One region of the Faecalimicrobium sp. JNUCC 81 genome, then DNA from elsewhere that is predicted to be linked to it. Evidence: riboswitches for the same ligand, from Rfam matches in the RefSeq annotation. Region 1 holds a riboswitch; each other region holds the start of a gene.
The links. A riboswitch is a leader RNA that binds a small molecule or an ion and turns the genes downstream of it on or off. The one in region 1 is predicted to bind lysine.
Positions count from the first base shown of each region.

Region 2: another riboswitch for lysine. It lies ahead of nhaC (Na+/H+ antiporter NhaC); the one in region 1 lies ahead of lysA (diaminopimelate decarboxylase).
Region 3: another riboswitch for lysine. It lies ahead of JNUCC81_RS12305 (amino acid permease); the one in region 1 lies ahead of lysA (diaminopimelate decarboxylase).

Region 1 covers NZ_CM132203.1:1,782,999-1,789,387, forward strand. Annotated here, with positions in the region: gene zupT (zinc transporter ZupT) at 1-741, shown strand, start outside; gene JNUCC81_RS08810 (arsenic resistance protein) at 920-1,885, shown strand; gene brnQ (branched-chain amino acid transport system II carrier protein) at 2,000-3,286, opposite strand; gene JNUCC81_RS08820 (DUF3221 domain-containing protein) at 3,693-4,043, opposite strand; lysine riboswitch at 4,298-4,474, shown strand; gene lysA (diaminopimelate decarboxylase) at 4,563-5,873, shown strand; gene JNUCC81_RS08830 (sensor histidine kinase) at 6,186-6,389, shown strand, end outside.
Region 2 covers NZ_CM132203.1:1,326,548-1,332,936, reverse strand. Annotated here, with positions in the region: gene JNUCC81_RS06665 (UbiD family decarboxylase) at 1-686, opposite strand, end outside; gene JNUCC81_RS06660 (protein phosphatase 2C domain-containing protein) at 815-1,585, opposite strand; gene JNUCC81_RS06655 (hypothetical protein) at 1,751-2,008, opposite strand; gene JNUCC81_RS06650 (peroxiredoxin) at 2,239-4,038, shown strand; gene JNUCC81_RS06645 (ribonuclease H1 domain-containing protein) at 4,085-4,690, opposite strand; lysine riboswitch at 4,857-5,031, shown strand; gene nhaC (Na+/H+ antiporter NhaC) at 5,152-6,389, shown strand, end outside.
Region 3 covers NZ_CM132203.1:2,446,010-2,452,398, forward strand. Annotated here, with positions in the region: gene JNUCC81_RS12290 (acyl-CoA dehydratase activase-related protein) at 1-1,425, opposite strand, end outside; gene JNUCC81_RS12295 (Na/Pi cotransporter family protein) at 1,628-3,223, opposite strand; gene JNUCC81_RS12300 (hypothetical protein) at 3,408-3,551, shown strand; lysine riboswitch at 3,712-3,881, shown strand; gene JNUCC81_RS12305 (amino acid permease) at 4,030-5,484, shown strand; gene JNUCC81_RS12310 (CD0519/CD1768 family membrane protein) at 5,533-6,389, opposite strand, start outside.

The DNA.
Region 1 (6,389 bases):
AGTTGTATTGCATTTTTCTCAAAAAAAACAAATACTAAGTTTTTATCAATTAGCCTAGGTTTTTCAGCTGGTGTAATGATTTATGTATCTATGATAGAAATATTTGCAAAAGCAAAGGATTCTCTTGTTGTTCCTTTTGGAGATAAGTTGGGAACAGGTATAACTATTTTAGGTTTTTTTGGAGGAATTCTTTCAATTGCTTTAATAGATAAATTAATCCCAAAAGAGAGCAATCCTCATGAAATAAAAAATATTTCGCAGGTAGAAAATTTAACTATATCAGAAAACAGGTTAATGAGAACCGGTATTTTTACAGCTATTGCAATAGGAATTCATAACTTTCCAGAAGGGTTAGCTACATTTATATCTGCATTACAAGATCCAACGATAGCTATTCCTATTGTTGTAGCTATTGCAATACATAATATCCCAGAAGGAATTTCTGTATCTGTACCTATTTATTATGCAACAGGAGATAAGAAAAAAGCATTTATGTATTCTTTCGTCTCAGGTCTTGCTGAACCTATTGGAGCATTAGTTGGATATTTATTATTGATGCCTATTATGAATGATGTTGTATTTGGAATATTGTTTGCAGGTGTTGCAGGTATTATGGTATTTATATCTTTAGACGAGTTGTTACCATTATCTAGAGAGTATGGAGAAGATCATCTTTCTATTTATGGATTGGTAGCTGGTATGGCTGTTATGGCAGTAAGTTTATTACTATTTATGAAGTAGTTTATAAAAACTTTTATCTGTTTTGTAAAGTATTTATTTAAGCTACCAGTTATAGTATTTATCTTATCAAAATTAGTTTAATTTCTAATTTTAATGAAAGTAGAAAAATACTGTGATATAATTTTATGAGAAGTGATAATTTATATCATATGAAAATTATTATACAAAGGAGAATAAGATGGATAATATAAATAAATTTCAAAGTTTTATAATTTTGATAATGGTCGCAATAGGTATTATACTAGGTCAAATTAATATATTCCAAAGATACGCAGAGTATTTAATAATGCCTGCATTAATGATAATGCTATTTTTGGTTTTCATACAAATACCATTAAAAGAAGTAGGAAAATCTTTTAAGAACGTTAAATTTACAATAGCATCTGTAGTTATGAATTTTATTTGGACTCCAATTATTGTATTTATTTTAGGTAGGTTATTTTTAAACAATCAACCAGAAACTTTAATAGGATTTGTTATGCTTATGGTAACTCCATGCACTGATTGGTATTTAATATTTACAGGTATTTCAAAAGGTAATGTTGCCTTAGGATCATCTGTTTTACCACTTAATTTAGTACTTCAATTAGTGTTATTGCCACTTTATATTTTTATAATAGGAGGAACTAGTGTAAGTATAAATATTGTAAGTTTAGCTAAAGGAGTTATATATAGCTTATTAGTACCACTTACATTAGCTATTATATTTAGGAAGGTTGCTATAAGTAAAATAGGAATTGAAAAATTTGAAGATAAGTTGACTTGCAAAGCGTGTGATTATCAAGGATATTTTTTAAACTTAGCGATAGTAGCAATGTTTGCATCACAAGGTAAGGTACTTTTAGAAAATCTTCAAATTTTATTAATACTATTAGTTCCTATATTATTATTTTTCTTAATAAATTTCATAGCAGGAAGATTTGTTGGAAAAATAATAAATTTAACTTATGAGGATAATGTATCATTAAACTTGACTACACTAGCTAGAAATTCTCCAATAGCACTTGCAATAGCAGTAGCAACATTTCCTGATAAGCCATTAATATCGTTAGCGCTTATAATTGGACCATTGATAGAACTTCCTATGCTATTTTTAATATCTAAAGTATTACTAAATATAAGAGAAAAAGAGCAGGTGGCATAGATTTAAATTTATATAAGTTTTATACAAATAAATAATATAATTTAGAAAAAGGCCATAGTCTCTATATAGAATCTATGGCCTTTTTTAGCTTATGAAAAGTTTATAGAATTAAAATTATACCTTAGCTTTATTAAATTCTATTTTAGTACTTAAAATAAAACCTAAAAATCCTCCTATTATAGCAGGTACTACCCAGTTGAATCCAAGACTTGAAAAAGGTAGCTTATGAATAAAGTCTATATTTAAACCTAAGTTTAAGCTATCAATAACTGTAAGTAAGCTAGTTAAAAGAGTTGCATAAGCTGCACCTTTGTAAATCTCATCTTTATTCAAAAGATTTTTTAAGAAACTCATTATAACTAGAACCAATGATATTGGATAAATAACTGTAAGTATAGGAATTGAAATAGAAATTATTTTATCAACTCCGAAGTTTGAAACTATTGTACTAAATGCACAGATAAAAACAACGATGTACTCATATTTTAACTTTTTATTAGTAATATATTCAAAGTATTTACCAGTAACAGAAGTTAATCCAATTGATGTAGTAAGGCATGCAAAAGCAACAACTACAGCAAGTATTAATGATCCAGTATTTCCTAGAAGCATATTTGAAATATTAACTAATAAAGTTGTTTGTGATATATTTGAATCATATATATTAGAAGCAGTAGCACCTAAGTATGCTAATCCACTATATACTAGTATAAGCCCTGCAGCTGCTAATAAAGCTGCTTTTATAGTAAGTTTTATGCTAGAAGTATTATTGTATCCTTTATCTAAAAATGATGACATTACAAGAGCTACAACTCCACCTACTCCAAGTGCACCCATAGTTTGGTAACCTTGAGTAATTCCATGTGAGAATAAGCTATTATTATTTATATTAGTATTTAAATTTCCAATAGGTGAGGCAATTCCTTTTATTATTAAGATAGCTAGGGTGATTAGTAATACAGGTGTTAAAAATTTCCCTATGATATCCATTACTTTAGTGGGTCTTATAGTTAATAAAAGTGTCAATGTAAAAAATAATACTGAGAAAATAATTGGATTAATAGAGCTAAATAATGGCTGTATACTCATTTCAAAAGTTGTAGCAGCTGTTCTTGGAACAACTAAAATAGGTCCAAGACAAAGCATCATTATAACTTCTAAACTAAATCCAAACTTCTTACCAGCTTTTTGAACAACTGCTTGGTAAGATCCAGCTTTTGCAACTGATATAATTGAAAGTATTATAATCCCAACATCAGCAAATAAGAAACCCAAGAAACTGATTAACCATTGACTACCCGAGGTTACTCCTATGTAGGGGGGGAAAATTAAGTTTCCAGCTCCAAATAATAGTGAAAATAATGCAAAACCAACAATAATTATATCTTTAAATTTTTTCATAGTCTTTCCTCTTTTCTTTATTTTTAATATAAAAAAGCCACATAGTACATTCACTATGTGGCTTTTAAAGGCCTAGGATTATAAAAACCACATAGTGTCTATCTATGTGGCAATTTGCATAACAAATTAATTTTAGCCATCATAGATACAAACAATTTAGTTTGTATCCATGATTTATATATTCATCATAAATACAAACTTAACTATAATAGCTAAAATAAAATATATTAAGTTTTGATATATTAGTCAAGTTCATATTTTTTATCATCTTAAAACTCCTTATTTTTTTAATACAGATTTAATTTTTATTTGTTAAAACCTATTATATATAGTAAATCTTTAAAATGCAAGACAAATTTTCAAAAAAAGTTAACTTAATTATACTTTTATAGTGTGTATATATTAACTATTCACTAATGATCTTAAGGGTTTGAGCAGTCCCTTGTACAGGAGAGGTTTCTTTTACAGAGCCTTTAAATGTTACTTCAACAATAAAACCTAACTCTAATTCAGAAAAATCAAATGAATTATCCATATCATATTTTTGAATCTTTGTATCTTTAGTTATATTAACGTATGCCTCATCGTAATTTGTATCATCTTCTAATTTACCTTCTACAAGTAGCGTTGAATTATCTTCATCTATATTTATAGACGTTACTTTTCCTCTTATATCAATTTTTCCTTGGTTATTATCAGAAGAACAACCAACTGTAAATAGTGATATTATGGACAAAAGTAGTAAAATTTTTTTCATTTTTAAATCCCCCAAATAAATTAATTAAAACTCTTAATAATAGTATATTGTTATTTACAATAAGACATGTACACTTTTTATATATGAATTTCAGGCGGTAATAAATCTATAACAAATTTGATGATTAATTTAATAAATTTATGGAGAACATATATGAATGAATAAATATAATAAAAAATATTAAAAATAACATTAAATATTGCACAATAAAAAACTAAAGAGTATAATCTTTTTAAGAAAAACGAAAACTAAATAGATACTGTAGAGGTCGCGGTACTTATGAGTACTAATAATGAGGTAAGCACAATGATTTATTAGAAAAGGAATTATCGCCGAAGGATATAACCTATGCTTTAAAGTTATATACCTGGGGATGTATAAAATATATGCATCACTGTCACAAATTTAATTTGTGTTGAGCTACATTTGAGGAATCATAATAGTGGTTTATTATTTATGATATTTATATCCCTTAAGTGTAACTTAAGGGATTTTTTATATATTAAGGGAGGTAATATAATGAAACTTCATGGAAGTATGTCTGTAAGAAATAATCAATTATATATAGGAAATGTAAGTTGCAGTGAACTTAGAGAAAAATATTTAACTCCGCTTTATGTATTTGATGAAGAGTTAGCAAGAGATAACTGCAAAAAATTTGTAAAGTATTTTAGAGTGGAAGAAGATGAAAATAGAGTGGCTTATGCAGGTAAGGCATTTTTACCAATATATATGTGTAATCTTATAAATGAGGAGAAGATGTATCTAGATGTAGTATCAGGAGGAGAGTTGTATACTGCACACAAAGCAAATTTTCCAATGGAGAAAATATTATTTCATGGAAGTAATAAAACGATGGATGAAGTAGAAATGGGAATAAACTTAGGTGTAGGAAGATTTGTGGTAGATAATTTTTATGAACTTGATTTAATAGAAAAGATTTGTAATAGAGAAAATAAAAAACAGAAAATATATTTTAGAATAACTCCTGGGATAGAGGCTCATACACATAATTATATAAAAACGGGTCAGATAGATTCTAAATTTGGATTTGTACTTGAAAATGGGGATTTAGATAGAGCAATAGAAGAAGTAAAAAAATATAAAAATATAGAACTAGTAGGCATTCATGCTCATATAGGGTCTCAAATATTTGATATAGATCCTTACTTAGATGAAGTGGTAATAATGATGAATTTAGTAAAAAGTATAAAAGAAAAATTCAATATAGAAATAAATGAAGTTGACTTAGGTGGCGGAATGGGTGTCTATTATACCAAAAAAGATAATGTCAAAACGATAAAAGAATATTGTGAAGCTATAATTAGTAAGGCAAAAGAAGTCTGTAGAGATATAGGAATAAAAGTTCCGATACTTGTAATAGAACCTGGAAGATCAGTAGTTGCAAATGCCGGAAGTACACTTTATACAGTAGGTTCCATAAAAAGCATAAAAAATGTTAGAACTTATGTAAGTGTAGATGGAGGGATGACAGATAATATAAGACCATCTCTATATAAAGCTAAATACGAGTGCTCTATTGCAAGTAAAATGGATCATAATGAAGTGAATAAAGTTACAATAGCAGGTAAATGTTGTGAAAGTGGAGATATATTAATAAAAGATGTAAATATAATGGATATAGAAACTTCAGATATATTAGTAGTATCTTCAACAGGAGCTTATGGTTATTCAATGGCGTCAAATTATAATAAAATGCCTAAACCAGCAGTAGTATCAGTATCAAATGGAAACTCTAGATTAATATGTAAAAGACAAAGTTATGAAGAACTTTTAGAATTAGAGATGCAATTAGAGCTAACATATTAAATAAAACTTATATATTAAACTTATAATAAAGTAGATTATAAATATTATTTACGATTTATAGTCTACTTTATTTTTTTATAATATTTAAATATAATTTATTATTACTATCAATACTAAAAATATGACTAGGTAAATTTCAATAAATAATTAAAATAAACATAAAAAAATCAATATAACTAAATAAAATATAAATACTTTATTTTTAAATTATGCTATAATCTAAAATGAAACAATATATGACAAAAAACGACTGCGAAGCTAAAAAATAACATATATTCAGACTTAATAAAAAAATACAAAGGAGATTAATTTATGCTACAAATAGCAGATTTGATTAACACTATAATACAATCAGTTTTATTAGCATATATTCCTTACTATTGTGTCAAAAAAGATGGACTAATCCAAGGTAAAGCAAATCACATAAGGTTAGCAATAAATATAATTGCAATGTTTTTATCTATATCTACATTGACCCGTATAATGGGAGGAACATCTTTATCAATTATATCTATG
Region 2 (6,389 bases), 460 kb from region 1:
TCTTTTTTACTTTTTTGTGCTAAATCGTAATATTTTTTATCTTCTTCTAAAATTTTGTCATATTCACTTATAGCTTCATAATATTTTTTCTTTTCTTGATGTTCTGTTGCTGTTTTGTATAACTGTCTAGATTCATATAATTCTTTTATTGTCTGTTTATATACATCTAATTCGTTTACAATAGCCTTTAAAGTAGATGATATACTGATATATGACATTGCTGTATCATAATCTATATTTTCCTCTTGATACATTTCACTAACCCTTTTGGCTTGTTCTATAATTCTTTCAATATTTAATTCAATTCCATTTAGAGAATTTATTGTATTTATTAATGCTAAGTACTGTTCTTTAGTTATCTGTCCATTTACATACTTATCTCCATTAGTAAGAAGTAATTTATCTATCTTTTTGGAAACTGACTTATTGAATCTTCTCATTTTACTTTCAGAAAATTCTTTTTTTAGTGTGTTATTGTAGTATTGACTTGCATACTCGTATTTTCTATTTTCTATACTTTTTAATAATGCATCAGACTCTTTGCCTATACTTAATTCTTCACTACTTATAAAAAACACTATCATTAATAATATAAGTCCTAGTATTGATAATGAAACGGTAATTATAGATTTTCTTTTGCTATCTATAAAATCTACACATTTATCAAACAATTCCTTAAAATTCATTCTTGTTCCTTCCTTAACTTTAGTAATTTATTTATTCTTCCAACTTTGTTTAATTATATCATATATATACATTATTAACCATATATTCCATTACTAGACATTTATCTCATTCGACAAATTATAGCATTTTATTCCTTTGTAAAAATGTATATTATACTAATGTCATCCTTTGATATAGCTTTACTTAGCTTGCTTAAATCCCATTTATAATTTTTATATAGCATCCATCTAGAAAAAACACTTTTATTATATTGGTTAATTGTTTTTTCTAAGCTTTGAAATAGCACCTTTTCGTTCATAAAACTATTTTCATATCCATCAGTAAACAAAATTACAGAATCTAATTTATTACTTTCATCATTTTTTTCTATGTAATAAATAAAGTTTTTGTATGCTTCAAATCTTCCTAGAGAGTCCACAATTTCTTTATTTTTTGTTTCTAAAACTTTTTTATAAGAATCTTTGTTTTTTACAACTATATTTCCATCGCCTATCTTTAAATATAACCTAAAATCATTTGTTATTAAGGCACTCACTAATGTTGTAGAATATTTTATATATTCTGTTTTAAATACTATAGCATTTATATTTTTATAATGTTCATTTACTAAATCCATCCATTTATCATAAATTAATCTTTGTATATTACCTTTTTCTAATTCATGTTTAACTTCATCCAATGATTTTCCTATAAACATCTCTAAAATATCAATTGATGAAATACAAGCTAGTCTTGATCCATCACTACTATATTCAAAAAAATCTGTACTATGACCATCTGCTACTGTACAAATAATAGAGTCATCTACTATTTTATAATCAAGATAGTCTTGAGATCCTTTACCCTTTTTTATATTTTTATATCCAACTACATCAGCTTCAAATAAATTATATTTCATATCATAATACCTCCATATAAATACTTCTATTTACTTTGTATTATAATTATTTATAGATTATAACGTCATATCATTATATTTATTATAAATTTAATATTTTAATAAGCAAAAAAACACAGTGATTACTGTGTTTTATACTTTATACTAAACTTGATGTTATACATTTTATGATATTTTTCTCTTTCTAACTTCACTAGTATGTTTACTAGTTTGCCTTACAACTTTATGAGAGCCTCTATTTTTTCGCACCTTTTTTTTCTTAGAAAATATTTTCTTAGAATTATACAAAACCAACCCAATAGTTGATGCTATAGTCATTCCAACAAATAACATAAAGTATATGTCTATACCAATAAATATCCTCATAACTGCATTTATTATAATTAAAGCAAATGTTAAAGAAAAACAGGTAACGGCTGACATAATAAATATTCTTAGGACTTTTTTCAACTTTATCACCCCATATAGTAACAAATCCCTACATTTAATATTATATTTAACTATACCAAAACTAACGAAAAATATCAATTATTATTGTTATTTTTTGTTAGTTTTGTCATTAAAATGTTAATCTTATTCAATGTAACAATAGACATGATTTATAAATACAATAAGAATAGGTTACTATTTTATTAAATTGAGGGGTGATTTAAATGCCAAGTCTGCCAAGTTTAGGATCAAAAGCTCCTGATTTCAAGGCTGATACAACATCGGGACCTATTAAATTATCTGACTACTCAGGTAAATGGGTCGTATTATTTTCACATCCTGGTGATTTTACACCAGTCTGTACTACTGAATTTTTATGCTTTGCTAAGTACTACCCTGAATTTCAAAAAAGAAATACTGAATTAATTGGACTTAGCGTTGATAGTAATAGCTCTCATTTAGCTTGGATTTATAATATTTTTCAACTAACAGGTGTTGAGATCCCATTCCCTATTATTGAAGATAGAGATATGAGAGTTGCTAAATTATATGGTATGATTTCTGAACAAATGAGTAATACATCAACTATTCGATCTGTATTTATTATAGATGATAAACAAGTTCTAAGGACTATACTTTACTATCCTTTAACAACTGGAAGAAATATACCTGAAATACTTAGAATTATAGAAGCTTTACAAACTAGCGATAGAGATAGTGTTGTTACTCCTGCAAACTGGTTCCCTGGAATGCCCGTAATTTTACCTTATCCTAAAACATATAAAGAACTTAAAAATAAAGTTTCCAATTGTGATAAAAACTACTCTTGTATAGATTGGTATCTATGTTTCGTTCCAGATAACAATAGTAGTGTTGATAATTACGAAGGAATAAATTATATACCTAACTATTCAAATAAAAAACCGAAATTAGGGGCTTGTTCAAAAAATAATACTAGACCGCCTATAACAGATATAAATTTCCAACCAGTTGATATATCATTTTGTCCAGATGTAACTCCTATAGTTATGGAGTATGTTCTTGGAAACCCTACTAATGTTGACCCTCAACTTTTAGATGCTGTTATTTACGCATTCGTTGAAATAAATCCAGATGGAACTTTATTTGTTCCTACTCCAAGATTTTTAAATCAATTAGTACAATTAAAAGCAGAAAAACCTAGCTTGCAAGTAATTGCCGCTATTGGCGGCTGGGGTGCTGATGGATTTTCTGATGCAGCTTTAACACCTGCTTCTAGATATAACTTTGCAAGGGAAGCTCAAAAACTAGTAAATCAATATGGATTAGATGGTATAGATATAGACTGGGAATATCCTAGCACTAGCGCTGGTGGAATAAAATCTAGACCTGAAGATAAAGAAAACTTTACACTTTTACTTACTGCATTAAGAGATGTTTTAGGAGAAGATACATGGCTAAGTGTAGCTGGTACCGGTACTATGGAATATATAACTAAAAGTGCTGATATAGGTGCAATAGCTCCTATAATTGACTACTTTAATCTTATGAGCTATGACTTTACTGCTGGCGAAACAGGAGCAAATGCAATGAAGCATCAAGCTAACCTTTATGATTCACCTCTTTCTCTTCCTGGGTATAGCGTAGATACTATGGTTAGAAATCTTGAATCTGCTGGAATGCCTTCTGAGAAAATTCTTCTTGGAATTCCTTTCTACGGAAGATTAGGTGCAACTATAACAAGATCTTATGATGACTTAAGAAGAGATTATATAAATAAAAATGGATATGAATTTAGATTTGATAAACAAGCTCAAGTTCCATACCTTGTTAGAAATGGTGAATTTGCAATGTCTTATGATGATGCACTATCAATATTTTTAAAAGCTCAATACGTACTTGAAAATTGCTTAGGTGGAATTTTCTCATGGACATCGACTTATGATCAGGCAAATATATTAGCAAATGCTATGTATCAAAGCATACATGATCCAGTAAAAGTTCAATCAGAACTAAAAAATGTATATGGAACCTTAAGAAAATAAATATATTTTAATAAATAAAAAGTCTTGTAATTAATTACAAGACTTTTTATATTCCTATTGCAGTTTTTGCTAATTTATCAGCTTCTTCATTATATTTATCACCAGAGTGTGCTTTAACCTTAACAAACTTAACATTTAACTTATCTTTTATTGAATCATAAAACTTTTTATATTCTATAGTACCTTCTTTATTGGTTTTCCATGCTCCTATGCACCACTTTTCAATGCCTTCATAATCAAAATAAAGTGTTAAATTTTCTATATTATTACTTATACAATATCTCATAGCAATTTTAGAAGCTTCTATCTCCCCTGCTACGTTTCTCATACTCACAAGAGATTCATCTTCCCCTTTTACACTATAAGTTTTTTGTACTATGTTATCTTTTATCATAACTATACCTGATCCATATGCTCTAAGAGAATGTTCATAGCTTCCATCTACATAGGCTTCTATACTATTTTGGGGATTTTTTGAAATTGTAGCTTTATTACCTTCTATATATTCTTTTGCTTCATCAATTGTAGTAAAACTTTTATACTCTGCTCCAGAATATCCATCTACTTGCATCTTACATTCATTCCAAGTATTAAATATTCCAGTCTTTTTTCCTTTTCTTACCGCATAAAATTTCTTCTTGCTCAATCTCATCACTCCCTTGCATGTTTTACATACTATATTCTAACCTAAACACATTGAATTTAAAAGTTTTATTTAGTTATCCAAATTTTGATAATATGCTACTTTTTTCTTTTTTAACTTTAAAAATAAAAAAATATATGATATAATTTATTTATCAAATTAAATATCGGATATAACTAATGGTAGAGGTCGCATCGTTAATAAGTAGTTTTGTGGAGGTAAGCACGAAGAAGCAAAATAAAAGGTAACTGTGCCGAAACATATAAGTAACGCTTTAAATCTTATATGTTGGGGTCATATATAATATATATGGCACTGTCACAATTATATTGTGGAGTACTATCTTTAGATTAAGTATACTATTCATTTTTTGAATGCTTAAGTCTAGGATAAGTTCTTTTATCCTGGACTTTTTTTAATATCTAATTTCTCCTTGACGTTATATTCGACATACATTACAGGAGGATTTTATGAAAACAAGAGAAAAAAAACAAGCAACACTTTTTGATTCGCTGTTGTGCTTAGGTTTTTTAGTTGCAGTGCTAGTGACGTGTTTAGTAGTATTAAAAGAATATGAAATATCTGCACATATACCTTTAGTATTAGGAGGAGTATTTGCAGCAACAGTCGCAGTTATTAAACTTGGTTATACTTGGAAAGAACTTGAAGAAGGAATTTTAGCTTCTATAAATACAACTATGCAAGCAATACTTATTTTATTAATTGTAGGTATGTTAATAGGAACTTGGATTATATCTGGTGTAGTTCCATCTATGATATATTGGGGACTTAACATTTTATCTCCAGGAATATTCTTAGTAGCTACAACATTAATATGTGCCATAGTATCCATATCTACAGGTTCTTCTTGGACTACTGCTGGTACTATAGGTATCGCTTTATTAGGTATTGGTAGTGCACTTGGTATTCCTGTTCAAATAATAGCAGGTGCTATAATCTCTGGTGCTTACTTTGGAGATAAGATGTCACCTTTATCTGATACAACTAACTTAGCTCCAGCGATGGCTGGTACTAACCTATTTGATCATGTTAAGCACATGCTATATACTACTGTTCCAGCTTTAGTTATATCTCTTATACTTTACGCTATAATAGGTATGAAATATGCTGGCAGCCAAATAGATACTACTCAAATAGCACAAATACAAAATGCACTTTTAGGTAATTATAATACGTTATCACCATTTTTACTTTTAGTCCCTGCATCAGTTATAATATTAGTTATACTAAAAGTTCCAGCAATTCCTGGACTAATATTTGGTGCCTTATTGGGAGGGGTTATAGCTGTTATATTCCAAGGTGCATCTATAGCTGATGTAATTTTAGTCGCTAAAGGTGGATATGTATCAACTACTGGTATGGATTTTGTTGATCAATTACTTAGTCGTGGTGGCCTTGATAGTATGTTAGGAACTGTATCTTTAATGCTTTGCGCTTTGACTACTGGCGGTATATTAGAAAGAACAGGTATGCTTGAAGCTTTAGCAAAGGCTATATTAAAAGTAGCTAAAGGTACTTTTGGATTAATCGCCGCAACAATATTTACTTGTATAGGCACTAACTTAGCTGTAGCAGATCAATATTTAGCTATAGTAATACCAGGAAGTATGTACAAAGAGGCATTTATAAAGCAGGGATTATCTCCTAAGAATTTATCTCGCGCGTTAGAAGATAGTGCTACAATAAC
Region 3 (6,389 bases), 660 kb from region 1:
TCTTTTTGAATATATTCCTTCTTTAGAAAATTCCTTTATGTCCATAGATAAAGAATCTGCAAAAGTTTCTAAAAATGATCCACAACCAGAAGAACAAGCTTCATTTAAAATTATATTATCAATAACTCCATTTTTTATCTTTAAGCACTTCATATCTTGTCCACCAATGTCTAATATAAAATCTACATTTTCATTGAAAAATTTTGCTGCTTTATAATGTGCTATAGTTTCTATTTCTCCATAATCTATTTTAAGAGCTTTTTTTATAAGCCCTTCACCATATCCTGTTACTGTTGAACTCACTATTTTACTCTTAGATGGTAATACTTCATATACTTTTTTCATTACATTTAATGTGGTTTCTAAAGGGCTACCATTATTGCTACTATAATGGGAGTATAGTAAGTTTCCATCTTCATCAATTAAAGCCGCTTTAGTAGTTGTTGAGCCTGCATCTATTCCTAAAAAGCAATTACCTTTAAAATCAGTTATATCTTTTTCCATTACCTTATTTTTACTATGTCTATCTAAAAATTCTTCATACTCTTTTTCATCTTTAAAAAGTGGCTCTAAATTATTAGATATATCTAGTTTATTATTTTTTAAGTTATCAACATTTTTAATTAGTTTCGTTATATTTATCTCACCTTTATCTTTAGATAATAAACTAGCTCCAAGTGCTACATAAAGTTGGGCATCTTCAGGAAAAATTATATCTTTCTCTTCTAAATTTAATGCTTGGTTAAATGCATATCTAAGATGTGATAAAAAATATAGCGGCCCACCTAAATAGGCAACCTTACCTTCTATTTTTCTTCCACATGACAATACACTAATAGTTTGAACTACTACTGCATTAAAGATGCTCATTGCAATATCTGTCTTTTTTGCACCATCATTTATAAGAGGTTGTATGTCTGTCTTTGCAAATACGCCACATCTTGATGCTATTGGATAAATAACATTGTAATCTTTAGCAAGTTCATTTAAACCTCTTGCATCTGTTTTTAGTAAAGATGCCATCTGATCTATAAAAGCACCCGTTCCTCCTGCACATATGCCATTCATCCTTTGATCTATACCACCACTTAAGTATGTTATTTTTGCATCTTCTCCTCCAAGTTCTATTATTACATCTGTATCTGGATAAAATCTCTGTATTGCACTTGTGCTACAAATTACTTCTTGAATAAATTCAATATTTAAAGCTTTTGATATATCCATTCCCCCAGACCCAGTTATTATAATAGTTATATTCGAATCTCCTATTTTCTCATATATATTAACTAATACTTCCTTTAATGATTTTTTTATATCTGAGTAATGTCTTCTGTATTCTTTATAAATTACATCATTATTTTCACTTACTATTGCTTTAATAGTTGTTGATCCAATATCTATTCCTAAATTAAATACTCCATCCATTCTATTCCCCCCACGATTTATATGTAATTTACTTCTTATTGCAATTTTAAGGTGGTAAAATTTCTACTAATAGTAATTTATTCTTGGAAATATAATTGTATGAACTATATTTTACTTTTTAAAATTTAATACTGAAATTATACTTTAAATATAGGATTTATATAATTTAATTAAATAAAAAAAGGCGTATATATACGCCTTTTTACTTAAGAGTTCTTTTCGCTATGTTTGAACAATGGTCTGAAATTCTTTCTAGATTACTAATTAATTCTATATATAATATTCCCATATCAATTTCACACTTATCATTATTTAATCTAGATATATGATTTACTCGAATAGATTTTTCTATTTTATTTACTTCAGTTTCTATTTTAATTATTTTTATTGCTATATCCTTATCTCTATTATCAATAAGTTTTAAAGAATTTTCATAGTTTTCCATTACTTTTTTATACATATTGCTAACTTCTGATATACTTTCATCAGACATTTTTGCTTTTCTTTCAATTGCTATTTGCGATAGTTCAGATATATTTTTTGAATGTTCTCCAATTCTTTCAATATCATTTACAGTACTAAAAAGATTATCTATATCTTCAATTAAATCATGTTGTATTGATTTTTTAGATAATTTTAAAAGATAGCTTATTAAACTTTTTTGAAAATCATTAATTATTTTCTCTTTTTCAAAAGTTACCTTCACTTCTTTTTCTGACTTATTAACAAAACTTTTGATAGAACTTTCTAAACATTCTTTAGCAACTTCTCCCATTTTAAGAGTTTCCTTGATAGCATTTGAAAAAGCAATAGACGGAGTCTCCAATACTCTTTCGTCAAGATAAGTTTTATTATTTTCTTCATCTGCATCACTAGGAACAATTTTCATCGCTAATTTTACTATATATTTCGAGAAAGGAAGTAAAATTAAAACTGATACTATGTTAAAAATTGTATGAGTATTAGCTATTTGTCTAGCTATATCATTTGGATTTATTTTAGTAACTATAGATACTGTTGGCCTATTTAAAAGTATTAAAAATAATAATGTTCCTATTACATTAAATAATAGATGCATAATTGCTGCCCTTTTGGCATTTCTATTAGCTCCAATACTTGAAATTATTGATGTTACACAAGTACCAATATTTTGACCATATAGTATTGGTAGGGCAGCATTTAAAGGAATTAATCCTTGTGATGCAAGAGCTATTAACATTCCCATAGAAGCACTTGAACTTTGAACAATTGCAGTTATTCCAAAACCTAATAGTAAACCTAATACAGGTCTTTGTCCAAATCCTACTAATGCGTCTGTAAATCCTTTAAATTCAGCCAATGGTTTTACTGCATCTTTCATAAACTCCATTCCTGTAAATAAAATTCCAAATCCAAGTAATATCTCCGCTAAGTTTCTTATCTTAGATTTCGATGAAAATAAATATAATATAATACCTATACCTAAAGTAATAGGAGCTAAACCTTCTAAATTGAAACTTACAAGTTGAGCTGTAACTGTAGTTCCAATATTTGCTCCCATTATAACTCCTATTGCTTGATTCAAAGTCATTATTCCAGCATTTACAAATCCAACTACCATTACAGTAGTAGCGCTAGAACTTTGTATAATTGCAGTTACAAGTGTTCCTACTAAAACTCCTATAATTATATTACTAGTTAAAAGTTCTATTATTCTTTTTAATTTATCTCCTGCGGATTTTTGTAAACCCTCTCCCATTAAATTCATTCCATACAAAAAAAGTCCTAATCCTCCTAAGAGACTTATCGCTATATTCAAATGCATCCCTCCTTTTTATGTTTAAATATTATAAGCTTAGGATTATCTATTTTTACAGTTATAATTCATAAATAAACTTTAATTTAAACAATATTAGATAAGTATTTTCTAATCCTATAACATTAGAATATTAATATAATTCTTGGTTAAATTATTAATGACTAAATGTATTAAGGAGGAAATCATGGCTAAAAATAAAAACAATAAAAAAGCTAAAAATACAAAATTAGAAATAGCAGAAGAACTTAATATTGAACCAAGATTAAGACCTTCTAAGACTGGATCTGTAAGCCAAAATACCGCAAGACCCGTAAGTTCTCATAAATAGATATTAAATTATTTATTCACAAAAGCACTACTTAATTAAAAAAAGTAGTGCTTTTTACATATTATAAATCAAAATTTGTACTAGCTAAATACAGAAAACATTTTCTTTTTTCTATTGACTTATTATTTATTTAAGTTATAATTTTAAACAACAAGTAGATAACTGAGATAGAGGCGCGAAATTTAAAAGTAATATTATGGAGGTAAGCTCAATGAAGTAATATAAAAGGAAATTTCGCCGAAGTGAATAGTTAATAGCTTTAATACTATTTGCTGGACTTATGTAGAATATATATAAGACTGTCACAATTCGTGAAGAGCTATTTTCAATGAAAACGTACGATACATTCATATTATTGTATGAAGTTTTCGTATTTTCGTCATGGGTATAGGCTCATGGCTTTTTTATTGTCAAAAAATTTTATATTATCTTAGTTACCTGCTTATGGAAAAACATTACCATAAGGAGGATAATTAAAATGAATGAGCAAAGTCAAGAGTTAAAAAGAGGTTTAAAAGCAAGGCACCTAAATATGATAGCACTAGGTGGTTCTATTGGGACAGGTATATTTCTTGCAATGGGAAATACTATTAATCAAGCTGGTCCTGGTGGAGCATTAGTGGCATATAGTTTAGTAGGTATTATGGTTTATTTTTTAATAACAAGTTTAGGAGAAATGGCGACTTTTATGCCTATATCCGGATCCTTCAGTTCCTATGCCTCTAAATTTATAGACCCTGCACTTGGGTTTGCACTCGGATGGAATTACTGGTACAACTGGGCTATAACAATAGCAGCTGAAATGGTCGCTGGTTCTTTAATTATGAAATATTGGTTTCCTAATATTTCTGGAATTTATTGGAGCTTATTATTTTTAGTTATAATCGTTTCTTTAAACTTTTTATCATCAAAAGCATACGGTGAATCTGAATATTGGTTTGCTGGAATAAAATTAGTCACTATAATTATTTTTTTAATAATAGGCACTTTGATGATACTTGGAATAATGGGCTCTAGTAATATAGGCTTTCATAATTATTTTATATCTGATGGTCCATTTCATGGTGGATTAAAGTCGATATTTGCTATTTTTTTAATTGCAGGTTTCTCATTTCAAGGTACAGAACTTATAGGCGTTGCCGCTGGTGAAAGTGAAAATCCTGAAAAGACTATCCCAAGAGCTATAAAATCGATATTTTGGAGAATACTTATATTTTATTTAGGAACAATAATCGTTTTAGGTGCTATAATCCCTTTTACACAGGCAGGAGTTTCTGAAAGCCCTTTTACAATGGTATTTGAAAAAGCAGGTATAGCTGGAGCTGCTTCCCTTATGAATGCCGTAATATTAACTTCTGTATTATCTGCTGGTAACTCTGGTATGTATGCATCAACTAGAATGCTTCATTCTATGGCTAAAGAAGGTATGGCTCATAAAATTTTTGCAAAAACTAATAAAAGAGGTGTGCCTGTAAATGCTTTAATATTAACTACTATAGTCGCTTCTTTTTGTTTCTTGACGGGTATATTTGCAGAAAGTACTGTTTATGTTTGGTTGGTTGCTGCCTCTGGACTTGCTGGATTTATATCATGGTTTGGTATAGCAATTTGTCACTATAGATTCAGAAAAGTTTATGTTCATCAAGGTAATAATTTAAAAGATTTAAAATTTAAAGCTAAGTTGTATCCATTTGCACCTATATTATCACTATTAATGTGTATGATTATTATAATAGGTCAAGGATTTTCTTATATAAAACCCGATGGAATTGACCTTAATGGGCTAATAGCTTCTTACATCGGTATTCCTTTATTTTTAGGATTATATATTGGTTATAAAGTTAAATTTAAAACTAAGGTTGTTCCTCTAAATGAAGTTGATTTAACCTATACTGAAAATACTGATAAATATTTACAAGAAGTTAAAAAATAAATACTTATTATATAAAAAAGAGTATAGACAAAATGTCTATACTCTTTTTTATCCTACAAGCATAAATATAAAGTGTGCAGATGCACCAGCACATATACCACCTATTGTATGTGATAATATTGCTTTACTTGTTATTTGTCTAGCATCTAAAGCATCCATCATACCTACATGCGTACTTAAATATCCACTCCAACACATTCCCATAGCTGTAAATACTGCTATATCATTTGGAGTTACTATGCCATCTGTTATAAACTTAGGTACAAGTGACATCGCTGCTCCAACAGCCCCTAATGATGTAATTGGGAATGATATAGCTTCTGGTGATGTAAAACCAAATAATGGCTCTAATATAAATCTAAGCTTTTCTCCTATAATTGGAAGCAGTCCTATACCTTCATATGCTGCACCTGTATATACTGCAGCCCCAGTATTAGGATCAGTAGATGGACCAAATGTTAATAACATTACTACGGTACATACAACTAGCACTCCCGGTATTATCGCTAGTCCTAATTCTACTCCACTTTTTCCCCCTTCTAACATTGCATCTAAAAACCTCTGGAATACATTTCCTTCTCTAATCTCTCTTAAATCTTCACTTCTAGATAATTTTAAATTACTTAAATCTTGCTCAGAACTATACTTATAAAACTTTTTTGTAAAGTGTAACATTATCCTTACACTTACGATACTTCCTATTATCGCACCAATATTTCCTATTATTGCAGGTAATACATACTGTTCACCTTGAGATATCATAAATGTAGTTACTATAAGTCCCATTCCAAAAGATGTACCTAAATTACATAAAGCTGGGATTTGATAGTTTTTAAAATATTTAGTAAATGATTTATCTTTGCTAAATGATATTATTGCAGGGTTATCTGATAAATAAGTAGTTA